3 linked regions of the Tunturibacter psychrotolerans genome follow. The protein of the gene in region 2 interacts with the protein of the main gene of each other region in a pairwise test. Links are inferred from orthologs where the notes say so. Each region holds a gene or a part of one and is shown on either strand. Other genes may lie near its edges. The genes, in order: mtgA, RBB77_RS09130 and RBB77_RS15695.

The links.
Region 1: the proteins of RBB77_RS09130 (region 2) and mtgA interact in binary tests that used the Escherichia coli proteins (3 or more experiments, as listed by UniProt). The link is inferred for Tunturibacter psychrotolerans from one-to-one orthologs.
Region 3: the proteins of RBB77_RS09130 (region 2) and RBB77_RS15695 interact in binary tests that used the Escherichia coli proteins (3 or more experiments, as listed by UniProt). The link is inferred for Tunturibacter psychrotolerans from one-to-one orthologs.

Annotation. Positions count from the first base shown.
Region 1 is NZ_CP132942.1:423,523-426,587, reverse strand. Bases 3-2,911 are described here. They hold mtgA (monofunctional biosynthetic peptidoglycan transglycosylase), read right to left. Parts: upstream 1,815-2,911; coding sequence 1,191-1,814; downstream 3-1,190. Other genes in these bases: RBB77_RS01565 (DUF3863 domain-containing protein), read right to left, coding at 2,206-2,911; RBB77_RS01575 (hypothetical protein), read left to right, coding at 527-691; RBB77_RS01580 (S53 family peptidase), read left to right, coding at 3-446. Also shown: more of RBB77_RS01580, read left to right, coding at 1-2; more of RBB77_RS01565, read right to left, coding at 2,912-3,065. UniProt on the Escherichia coli protein: Peptidoglycan polymerase that catalyzes glycan chain elongation from lipid-linked precursors. May play a role in peptidoglycan assembly during cell division in collaboration with other cell division proteins.
Region 2 is NZ_CP132942.1:2,192,408-2,195,554, reverse strand. The notes cover bases 85-3,075. They hold RBB77_RS09130 (penicillin-binding transpeptidase domain-containing protein), read right to left. Parts: upstream 2,749-3,075; coding sequence 421-2,748; downstream 85-420. Other genes in these bases: ftsL (cell division protein FtsL), read right to left, coding at 2,843-3,075; RBB77_RS09135 (UDP-N-acetylmuramoyl-L-alanyl-D-glutamate--2,6-diaminopimelate ligase), read right to left, coding at 85-374. Also shown: more of RBB77_RS09135, read right to left, coding at 1-84; more of ftsL, read right to left, coding at 3,076-3,147. UniProt on the Escherichia coli protein: Essential cell division protein that catalyzes cross-linking of the peptidoglycan cell wall at the division septum. Required for localization of FtsN.
Region 3 is NZ_CP132942.1:3,773,824-3,777,100, forward strand. The notes cover bases 9-3,129. They hold RBB77_RS15695 (transglycosylase domain-containing protein), read left to right. Parts: upstream 9-328; coding sequence 329-2,929; downstream 2,930-3,129. Other genes in these bases: RBB77_RS15690 (proline--tRNA ligase), read left to right, coding at 9-308; RBB77_RS15700 (Fpg/Nei family DNA glycosylase), read right to left, coding at 2,965-3,129. Also shown: more of RBB77_RS15690, read left to right, coding at 1-8; more of RBB77_RS15700, read right to left, coding at 3,130-3,277. UniProt on the Escherichia coli protein: Cell wall formation. Synthesis of cross-linked peptidoglycan from the lipid intermediates.

The sequences.
Region 1 (3,065 bases), 1.8 Mb from region 2 along the record:
TGACCCCCGTTCCCACTTGGCAAGCGGCGGCTGGTGTACCTGCATCAGTAAACACTGGGTTCCAAGGAAGAGGAGTCCCCGATGTCGCAGGGGATGCCGATCCGAATAGTGGCTACAGCATCCGCGTTCATGGTCAGGACGGGGTAGCAGGGGGAACCAGTGCGGTTGCCCCTTTGTACGCCTCTCTGGTTGTGCGCTTGAATCAGAAGCTTGGTGCTCCTGCCGGATTCATGAATCCCTTGCTGTATTCCAACGCGGCATCTTTTCATGACATCTCCCAGGGTACAAATGACACTACAGGCGTGATCGGCGGATATTCGGCTCAAGCCGGTTGGGACGCATGTACCGGCCTCGGATCTCCGGACGGAGTTGGGATTTTCAACGCATTACAACCCAAACCGGCTGCCGCAGCTCCTCCACCAGCGCAGATGGCGACCGTCGGGTAACTCACTGGCTACACTAGACGCTGCGGGTTAACTGGTTCAACGTCGCATCCTTAAAAACTTCCTAAACCGACATAAGTAAGGTGATCAATTCTTGGAAGCTCTTAGGACATGCAGAGGTGATCTCCGACGCTACCTACCCCCAGTGGGAGCTTGGCTTCGGCGCGAATGCAGAAGGTTTGCGAAAGAAGAGGAAGGCGATCGGACCACTGAAAGGCGGCATGCGATTCATTAAGGCAGACTACTGAACCTGCTAGATAGGACACGAACGTGGCTAGTGAGATTCTGGGATCACAACGATCGTGGGCTGAATACGTCTCAGTAAGGTTCCCGGAGAGCCATCTAAGGACGGGAGTTCGGCGAGCGGGAGATCGCCAATGCAGTCATCGACGATCAGACGCCTATCCGCACTTCGCGTAGAACGAGGTTCTCGTACAGTTGCCTACCTTGAAGCCAGTATTGTGTATCGCTGAAGAATTCCATCTGGTATCCAATTGCTCTGAGCACAGTACAGAATATCGTTGTAAATTCACCTTGAAATCGGCTCTTCAGTACGAAATAGCGTTTAATCTGACACTGGCGGCCTGGCTGTCAAAATCAACGCTAATTCGTACTGAACAACGCTAATTCGTACCAGTACAAAATAGCGTTGTGCGCGGCCAGACAGATAAGGGGTGACGAACGCGTCAAATCTCTTGCCATGGCGTCCGCAACGTCTTGACGATGAGATTCTGTCGTCCTGGATGCTTACCAACCCATTTGGCGCATCCGCTCAAGGATGCGCACGCTGTAGCTGTTCATGCGCTCGGGCCGTCGCTTCAGAGGAGCCGGCAAAATCGCGGCGAGCCGTGCCGCCTGTTGCCGGCCGATACTCTGGGCCGCGATTCCGTCGAAGTAACGACACGCCGACTCAGCACCATAAATACCAGGGCCCCATTCGACCACGTTGAGGTAGATCTCCAGAATGCGCCGCTTTCCGAGGACGAATTCGGCCACCGGTACGAGTGTGAACTCCGCTCCCTTGCGAAGGATAGAGCGGCCCGTTCCAAAGAATAGGTTTTTAACGAGTTGCTGCGTAATGGTGGAAGCTCCGCGAGTGCGACCGCCCTCCAAATCGTCTTGGGCAGCGATTTGGATCTCGTGCCAATCGAATCCATGGTGCTGGTAGAAGCGGGCGTCTTCCGCGGCGATTACAGCGTGCTGGAGATCGGTCGAGATCTGGCTGAGCGGAATGAATCTGTAGCGTTCGTGATAAGGCGTGTGGTGAATCCATGCCTGCAAGCGGCGCTGGATGTGCACCGCCGTTGACGGTGGGTCGATCCACCGGGCGGCCAGAAGGATTAGCGCGCCAAGAGACCAAATAAGTACCACGCCGATGACAAACCATCGAACAAAGGATCGAAGGAAACCGTTCAGACTCGGGGTCTTGGGATGTGGGTATGGCTTGGCAGTCACATCTCAGGATAATAGCCGGGGCTGGGTTATCGCTAAGCAATGCGCATACGCGATGAATGATAAGGCGCTGCCGGGAATGGGCTTTCACGATCGCTTTGGACACACCCCGGATCGTGGCGCCTGTGGGAAGGTACGCACATGCTCGCTACCTGTATGGTTCAACCACGCCATCCCTGCTCCGAAGGTGGAGCGGAATGGGATGTTGGAGGGCTCGGATCGCGGATTTCTCTACGAGTGCAGAATCGCCAATACACGCACCGAGGCAGCATACCGTAAGTCGTTCCAGGCGGATCTACTACGATTTCCGTTAGGCCCAGGTCTTGAGCTCGGGATATCGAGCATAGATGCGACGCTGGTCATCAGGAGTGAACTCTCGCAACCGCCTTGGTTTGTCTTGGGGCCGAGTGCCTTTCTGATTCAACACATTCATCAGGCTCCACTCACGCTGAAGGTTGTGAGGTTCTTCTGTTTTCAAGTCATAGCGGGTAAAGTCGATCACCATCGGCGGGCTACTGGTTTTCCAGTCATGGAGAAGCGCTAGTCGAAACTCCCTGTTCATGAACCACTGGATTTCCAGCTCCTTTTCCGAGCCTGGTGCCGCGGTCCCTTTAGCATCGAAACGGTAGTTGAGCGTCGCATTGTTCGGAGTGCGTCTCCTCCACTCCATGCCGAAGTCCCCTTCAGTGATTACACGGGTGTCGGGCCACCTGTCTCGCACAGCCTCGAGCCAATAGGTTAAATCCTCATCGTGACCAATCGACACCTCCCAGATTGCCGTCACCCAGCCGAAGTTGTTCATCGCATGGCCACTGTCAAAGTGCACCGCAGTGGTTTCGAGCATCTCCTTGCGACCAGCGGCTGTTCCGAGGTTTCCCACGGTCTCGATCGGTCCCACGCCCAACCTGCTATTGAAGCCACCTTGAAAGCCCTCCCGTCGCGCCGTCAGAAAGTCGCAGGTCCAACCGTCCAGGCAAACACAGTCAATAAAATCCTCCGGACCCTGGGCCGGTTTCAGGTAATGCTCACGACTCGGGTAGTAGGGATAGCAGATGCCGCCGTCTCCATCTCCGTGATCGATGCCGTGCTGGCTCCAGATCTGGCCCTGGCACACGTGAATGCCCTCATCAGCGGCGAGGAGTCGCTGATTCTCTGCGTCCATGAAGCCCG
Region 2 (3,147 bases):
AGGAATGCTGTCGTCGTCTTGCCGTTCGTCCCTGTCACTGCACTCAGCGCAAGATCGCGTTCCGGGTGCCCCATCACCTCAGAGCTGACCTCAGCGAGTGCTCTCCGGCCTCGCTCAACCACCGCCGCACCAACCTGCGCATGTTCTCGACGCAGCTTCTCATAAGCTTCGCGAGAATCCGTCACCACCGCCGACGCCCCTGCTCCGATAGCTGCTTCTATGTAGCGATTTCCATCCGTCGCCTCTCCCCTCATCGCGACAAACACATCCCCATGCCGCACTTGCCGAGAGTCATACTGAACCCCCGAAAGTTCGGCGGAAGCACAGAAACGATCCACAGCATTCAGCCCCTTACAAAGGCTCTCCCAGTTCATAAAGGGATGCTAGCCGAGAATTCGAATATTCCCCAGCGCAAAGCCATCATCGGCTGAACCGCACCACGATCTCTGTTCCCGCCCCGACCATCGTTCCAGCCGCTGGCACCTGTTCTCGTGCCAACCCATTCCCTACCGCTTGCACACGCAGACCCACCGCATCCGCTCTTTCCACAACGCCCCGCAGCCCCAATCCATCAAACGAAGGCACAGGAACTCGCAGGCTGGCGTCCACCACAACGGCACCCTTCTCTTTTGTCTCAACAGTTGGCGCAGCCTTCTGAGGCACCAGACGCGCAGCGTCCGTTCCTCCCGAACCCGACTCACCATTTGTCCGAAACGCCGCAAGCACCTTCGCTGGAAGCAGATTTAGGATCCCCGGCGAGTCTCCCGACGCCTTCGCCGTGCGAACAACCGAGTTCTCGCTAGCCGCAACATCCACAGCCGCTGCACTAATAGGCGCGCGCAATGGATCATCCGCCGGCAAACTATTCACATCGTCAAACATCGCGCTCAAGTCCGCCGTGCTATCGGCAGGAGAGTCATCAGCAGCGTCCTTCTGTGCGATCTGCAACTCTTTCTTCGTCTTCAGCGGTTGATCATGCGGCACGCCCAGGTACTCCAACACCTGCTGCGCCACATCCGCAAACACCGGCGCACTCGCTGCTCCGCCGTAGTGCGCCGCTTCCCCGCCAGCCGTCGGCGTGTCGATGACCACAGCGATCGAAATCGCAGGATTGCTCACCGGCGCAAACCCCGCAAAGCTCGCCACCAGCTTCGTATGCGAGTACGTATGTGTCGCCACATCGATCTTCTGAGCGGTCCCCGTCTTGCCTGCAGAGCTGTACCCATTCAACGCCGCCAGCTTCCCCGTACCCTCAGTCACAATGCCCTGCATCATCATGCGCATCTTGGCCGACGTCATCTCCGAGATCACCCGATGAGCACCATCCGGCAGCGTGGTTGGCAGCTGATTCGAAGGCCGAAACGCCGCTGGCTTCAACCTCGCATCACCCTTCATCTCATCGGTCGATTGCAGCAACACATGCGGCGGCATGTAGACCCCGCCATTCGCCAACGCGCTCACCATCGTCACCAGCTGAACCGGCGTCACACCTACCTCCTGCCCGATCGCCATCGACAGTATGCTCGTCGATCCCCACTTCTTCGGCGCTCGCAGCAGACCGCGCGTCTCGCTCGGCAGTTCAATCCCCGACCGGTCTCCAAAACCAAATCCCCGCATATAGCTATAGAACTTATTCGGCCCCAGCTTCAGCGCCATCTTCGCCGCACCCACGTCACTCGAGTGCTCCAGCGCATACTGCACCGTCACCACGCCAAAGTGGTCGCTATGATCGTCATGCAGCGTACGGCCATACATCGTCATCGCCCCGTTCTGGCAGTCCACCAGATCCGTCGGCTGCACCCCTGCACCATCCAGCGCCGCCGAATACGTCACCAGCTTGAACGTCGACCCCGGCTCATACACATCACTCACCGCCAGGTTTTGCAGCACACTCGAATCCATATGCTTCTGGTCATTCGGATTGAACCGCGGCGAAATCGCCAGCGCCAGAATCTGTCCCGTATGCGGATCCTGCACCACCACAGTCCCATGCAGCGCCCGTGTCTTCAACATCTGCGCATCCAGCGCACGCTCCGCCATATACTGAATATTCGCGTCAATCGACAGAACCAGATTCTCACCCGGCATCGGCTGGCTCTCTTCACTCCCCAACACATGCCGCTTCGCATCGAGCGCAGTCAACATATGCCCCGGCTCGCCGTGCATATCTTCATCAAACTGCCGTTCCAACCCACCCAGCCCTATATCATCCGTGCCCACATATCCCAACACCTGCGCGGCCAAATCATTGTTCGGATAAAACCTCTTAAACTCCTTTTGAAAATAAACACCCTTCAAATTCAACTCGCGCAGACGTTCGGCGATCCCAGGATCGACCTTCCTCGCCACCCACGCAAAGTTCCTCGAAGCATTGAACCGCGCCAGCATCTGCTGTTGCGACGTAAAGTTGTCAGTCGGATCAGCATGCACAATCTCAGCCAATATCTCCGCCGCGCTCGCACGATTATCTCCAAGCTCCGACGGCACCGCATACACGCTATCCACCTGCACCGTCACCGCAAGCTCCCGCAGATTGCGGTCATACAACATGCCCCGCCGCGGAGCGACCTCAAACGTCCTCTGCTGTTGCATCGCCGCCCGATGCACAAAGTCCGAGTGCCGCACCACCTGCAGCCACCCCAGCCGCACTGCAATCAAACACGTCCACGCACAAAAAAACAGCGCCACATAGGCGAAACGGATCCTCCGTATCGGAGCGGTCAACGTCTGCCGTGGCGCCTTGTTCATCTCATCCCTGCTTCAAAGTTAGTTTACTTCCGAGCCCTCTTCGTCAGACTTTCTCTGCAAAGTCGAACCACCCGCTGACCACCGCACAATCTAATTACTGCGCAATCTGCATCGCAGCAGTATTGGCCTGCGCCAGCACAGGAGAGCTCGGATCCCCACCCTCAGGCCGCACCACCTGCCCCGGCTGAGGCTCTCCCAAGCCAAGCTGCTTTGCGATCTTGTCGATCCGGCCCGGATCCGTCAACTGCGCCTCGGTCAAACGCAACTGACGGTTCTCCTCGCGCAACTGTTCGACCTGCTGCTTCTGCGCTTCAACGTGATACCCAATCTCAATTGCCGAAAAATGCTGCCAGACATAGACCATGACCAGCACGAACAACACGCTCATCACTGCCGAGA
Region 3 (3,277 bases), 1.6 Mb from region 2 along the record:
TCACCAACGTTGGCGACGAGGCCCTCCTTGCCGCGGGAGAAAAAATCGCTGCAGACCTCGAAGCCGCAGGCCTAGAAGTCCTCCTCGACGACCGCGACGAGCGCGCCGGCGTCAAGTTCAAAGACGCTGATCTCGTCGGAATCCCCTATCGAATCAATATTGGTCGCGGAGTCGCCGAGGGCAAGGTAGAATTTCTCGATCGCCTCCAAAGCATCACCGAAGAGGTCGCCATCAACGAGGTCACCGCGAAGGTATCCGGCCAGATTACCTCTACGCTGCACAACTTGCTCCCCGCAGCTGGCCTCTAAACGTCTAACGAAAGAGTCTCTTGCCAGTCAAACTCAAATACGGCAGCAACGCGCGCACCGGCACTAAGTCTTCCCCACTGGAGTCGCGCCTTCTACGCATTGCCCTCCTGGCGTTGCTCGCCATCCTGATCGTAGGCTGCTCCGTCTTCGCCTACTTTTATTACCACTACCAACATGTGGTCGACGACCGCATCCGCTCCGGTCCCTTCTTCGCCAGCGTGTCGCAGATCTACGCCGCCCCGCGCGAGGTTCGTGCCGGACAGAAGCTCTCCGCCGCCGCAATCGCTGCAGACCTCCGCCAGGCAGGATACAACGCAAACTCCCAGCTCGGCACCTACCAGCTCAACGCCGACAACATCTTCATCAAGCCGGGCCCCGAGAGCTACCACAACACCGACGGCGCTACCATCAACACTACCGGCAACGTCGTCCAGAGCATTACCGCCGAAAACGGGGTAACCCTCAGCGCCTACGAGCTCGAGCCCCAGCTCATCACGGCCCTCTCCGAAGACAACAACCGCACCAAGCGCCGCCTCGTGTCTTACAACGAGATCCCCCCACGCATGGTCCAGGCCGTCACCGCCATCGAAGACCGCGACTTCTTCAACCACGGCGGCATCAACTATCTCCGCATCGCCAAGTGCGCCTTCTCCGACCTCGTCACTCACCATCGCACCTGCGGCGGCTCCACCCTCACGCAACAGCTAGCAAAGAATCTCTTCCTCTCGCCTGAAAAACGCATCAAGCGCAAGATGATCGAGATCCTCATCACCTTCCAGCTCGAAAACCGCTTCACGAAGAAACAAATCTTCGAGATGTACGCGAATGAGATCAACCTCGGCCAGCGCGGCAGCTACGCCATCAACGGCTTCGGCGAAGCCGCTCAGACCTTCTTCGGCAAACCGCTCCAACAACTCGACCTCGCCGAGTGCGCCCTCCTCGCCGGCACCATCCAGTCCCCCACACGCCTCAACCCCTACCGCCATCCCGAACGCGCGATGTCACGCCGCAACGTAGTCCTCGACTCGATGGTCGAGACCGGAGCCATCACCGCCAGCGAAGCCGAGCGCGCCAAAGCTGAACCCCTCCGCCTCGCTCCTCCCAACATCGACGCGAGCGAGGCTCCCTACTTCGTCGACCTCGTCCACGACCAACTCGTCAAGCGCATCGGCGACCAGGACCTCGCTCACCAGAGTCTCCGCATCTACACCTCGCTCGACCCCGAACTTCAACGCGCCGCCTCCGAAGCCGTCGAAATCGGAATGAAGAACGTCGACGAGTTAGTGCGCAAGCAACAAAAGACACCCAAAGGCGAACAACCCGGACCCATCACCTATCCTCAGGTTTCGCTCGTAGCGATCAACCCCCACACCGGCCAGATCCTCGCGCTCGTAGGCGGCCGCAACTACGGCGTCTCGCAACTCAACCACGCGGTCTCCGAGCGACCCACCGGCTCCATCTTCAAACCCTTCGTCTACGCCGCTGCCTACAACAGCTCCCTCAATGGACTCTCTCTCGGGGACAACGGCGGTGTCTTCACCGCGCTCACCCAGCTCAACGATGAAGAGACCACCTTCACCTACGACAACGGCCGTCAGGAATACACACCCAAGAACCTCATCAGTGGTTATCGTGGCGACGTCACCGCAGCCTATGCCCTTGCGCACTCCCTCAACGCCGCTACCGTTCAGCTCGGCCAGATGGTCGGCTTCGATAATGTAGCCGCCCTGGCCCGCTCCTCCGGCATCGTCAATGCACGCGGAACCCCATCGGTCGCAATCGGCACCTACAACGCCACTCCAATTGAGATGGCCGGGGCCTACACCGTCTTCGCCAACAGCGGCGTCCATCTCAACCCGTGGATGCTCGCATCCGTACGCAACGCCAATGGCGACGTGGTCTCCGACTTCTCACCCGAAGCCAAACAGGTCATGGATCCCCGCGCGGCCTATCTCACCCAGTCCCTGCTCGAAGGCGTCATGAACTATGGCACCGCTGCAGGCGTACGCGGACACGGCTTCACCGCACCAGCGGCGGGTAAAACTGGCACCAGCCACGACGCCTGGTTCGCCGGATACACCTCAAACCTCATCTGCATCGTCTGGGTCGGCAACGACGACTACACCGACATAAAAATGGAAGGCGCCCACGCTGCAGAGCCCATCTGGACCGAGTTCATGAAGCGCGCCATCCTGCTTCCCCAGTACTCCGACGTCAAACCCTTCTCCGCACCCGAAGGCATAACCACCGCACGCATCGACAAGACCAGCAGCCTCCTCGCCGACTCCAGCTGCCCCAGCAACATCCTCTACGCCGCCTTCCTCGACGGCACTGCACCCACCAACACATGCAGCCAGATGAGCGAAAGCCCGCAGAACCTCATCCAGAAGATTCTCGGCATAGGCGGTAAATCCGCGCCTCCCGATACCACGTCACCACCCAACACCCCCGCGCCCATCGTTCGCGTCAATCCCAACACGCCCCCAAACGGCAACGCCCCCGACACCACCCAACCACCCGCGGCGTCCAAAAAGAAAAACTTCTTCCAGAAGATCTTCGGCGGCGGCAAAGACAAAGACAAACAACAACCGCAACAACAGACCTCACCGCCCCCTCAGTAGATCGATCGAATCCCAATTCGCGTACGTAACCAGCACTAACACCCAATCTTCCCCCGCCGCACCACCCTGGCCCGTCCCACTGGAGCAGCCGTCTCCCCCATCCCCACCCACGGCTGGCACTCCGGACACCAATAAGTCGACCGCGCCTGCACCCCCTGCTTCCTCATCATCACCGTGGTCCCACATCGCCGGCACTCCTGCCCCTGTCGTCCATAAACCCAAAGCCGTTCCTCTCGATTCGAAGAGTGCGTCGTCCGTCGATTCCCCGAGTAAGTCACAATCCCATCGCCCGCACCATCCACTACGTTCGCCTTCATGTACCTCTGCGAAACCTCCACCATCACCTCC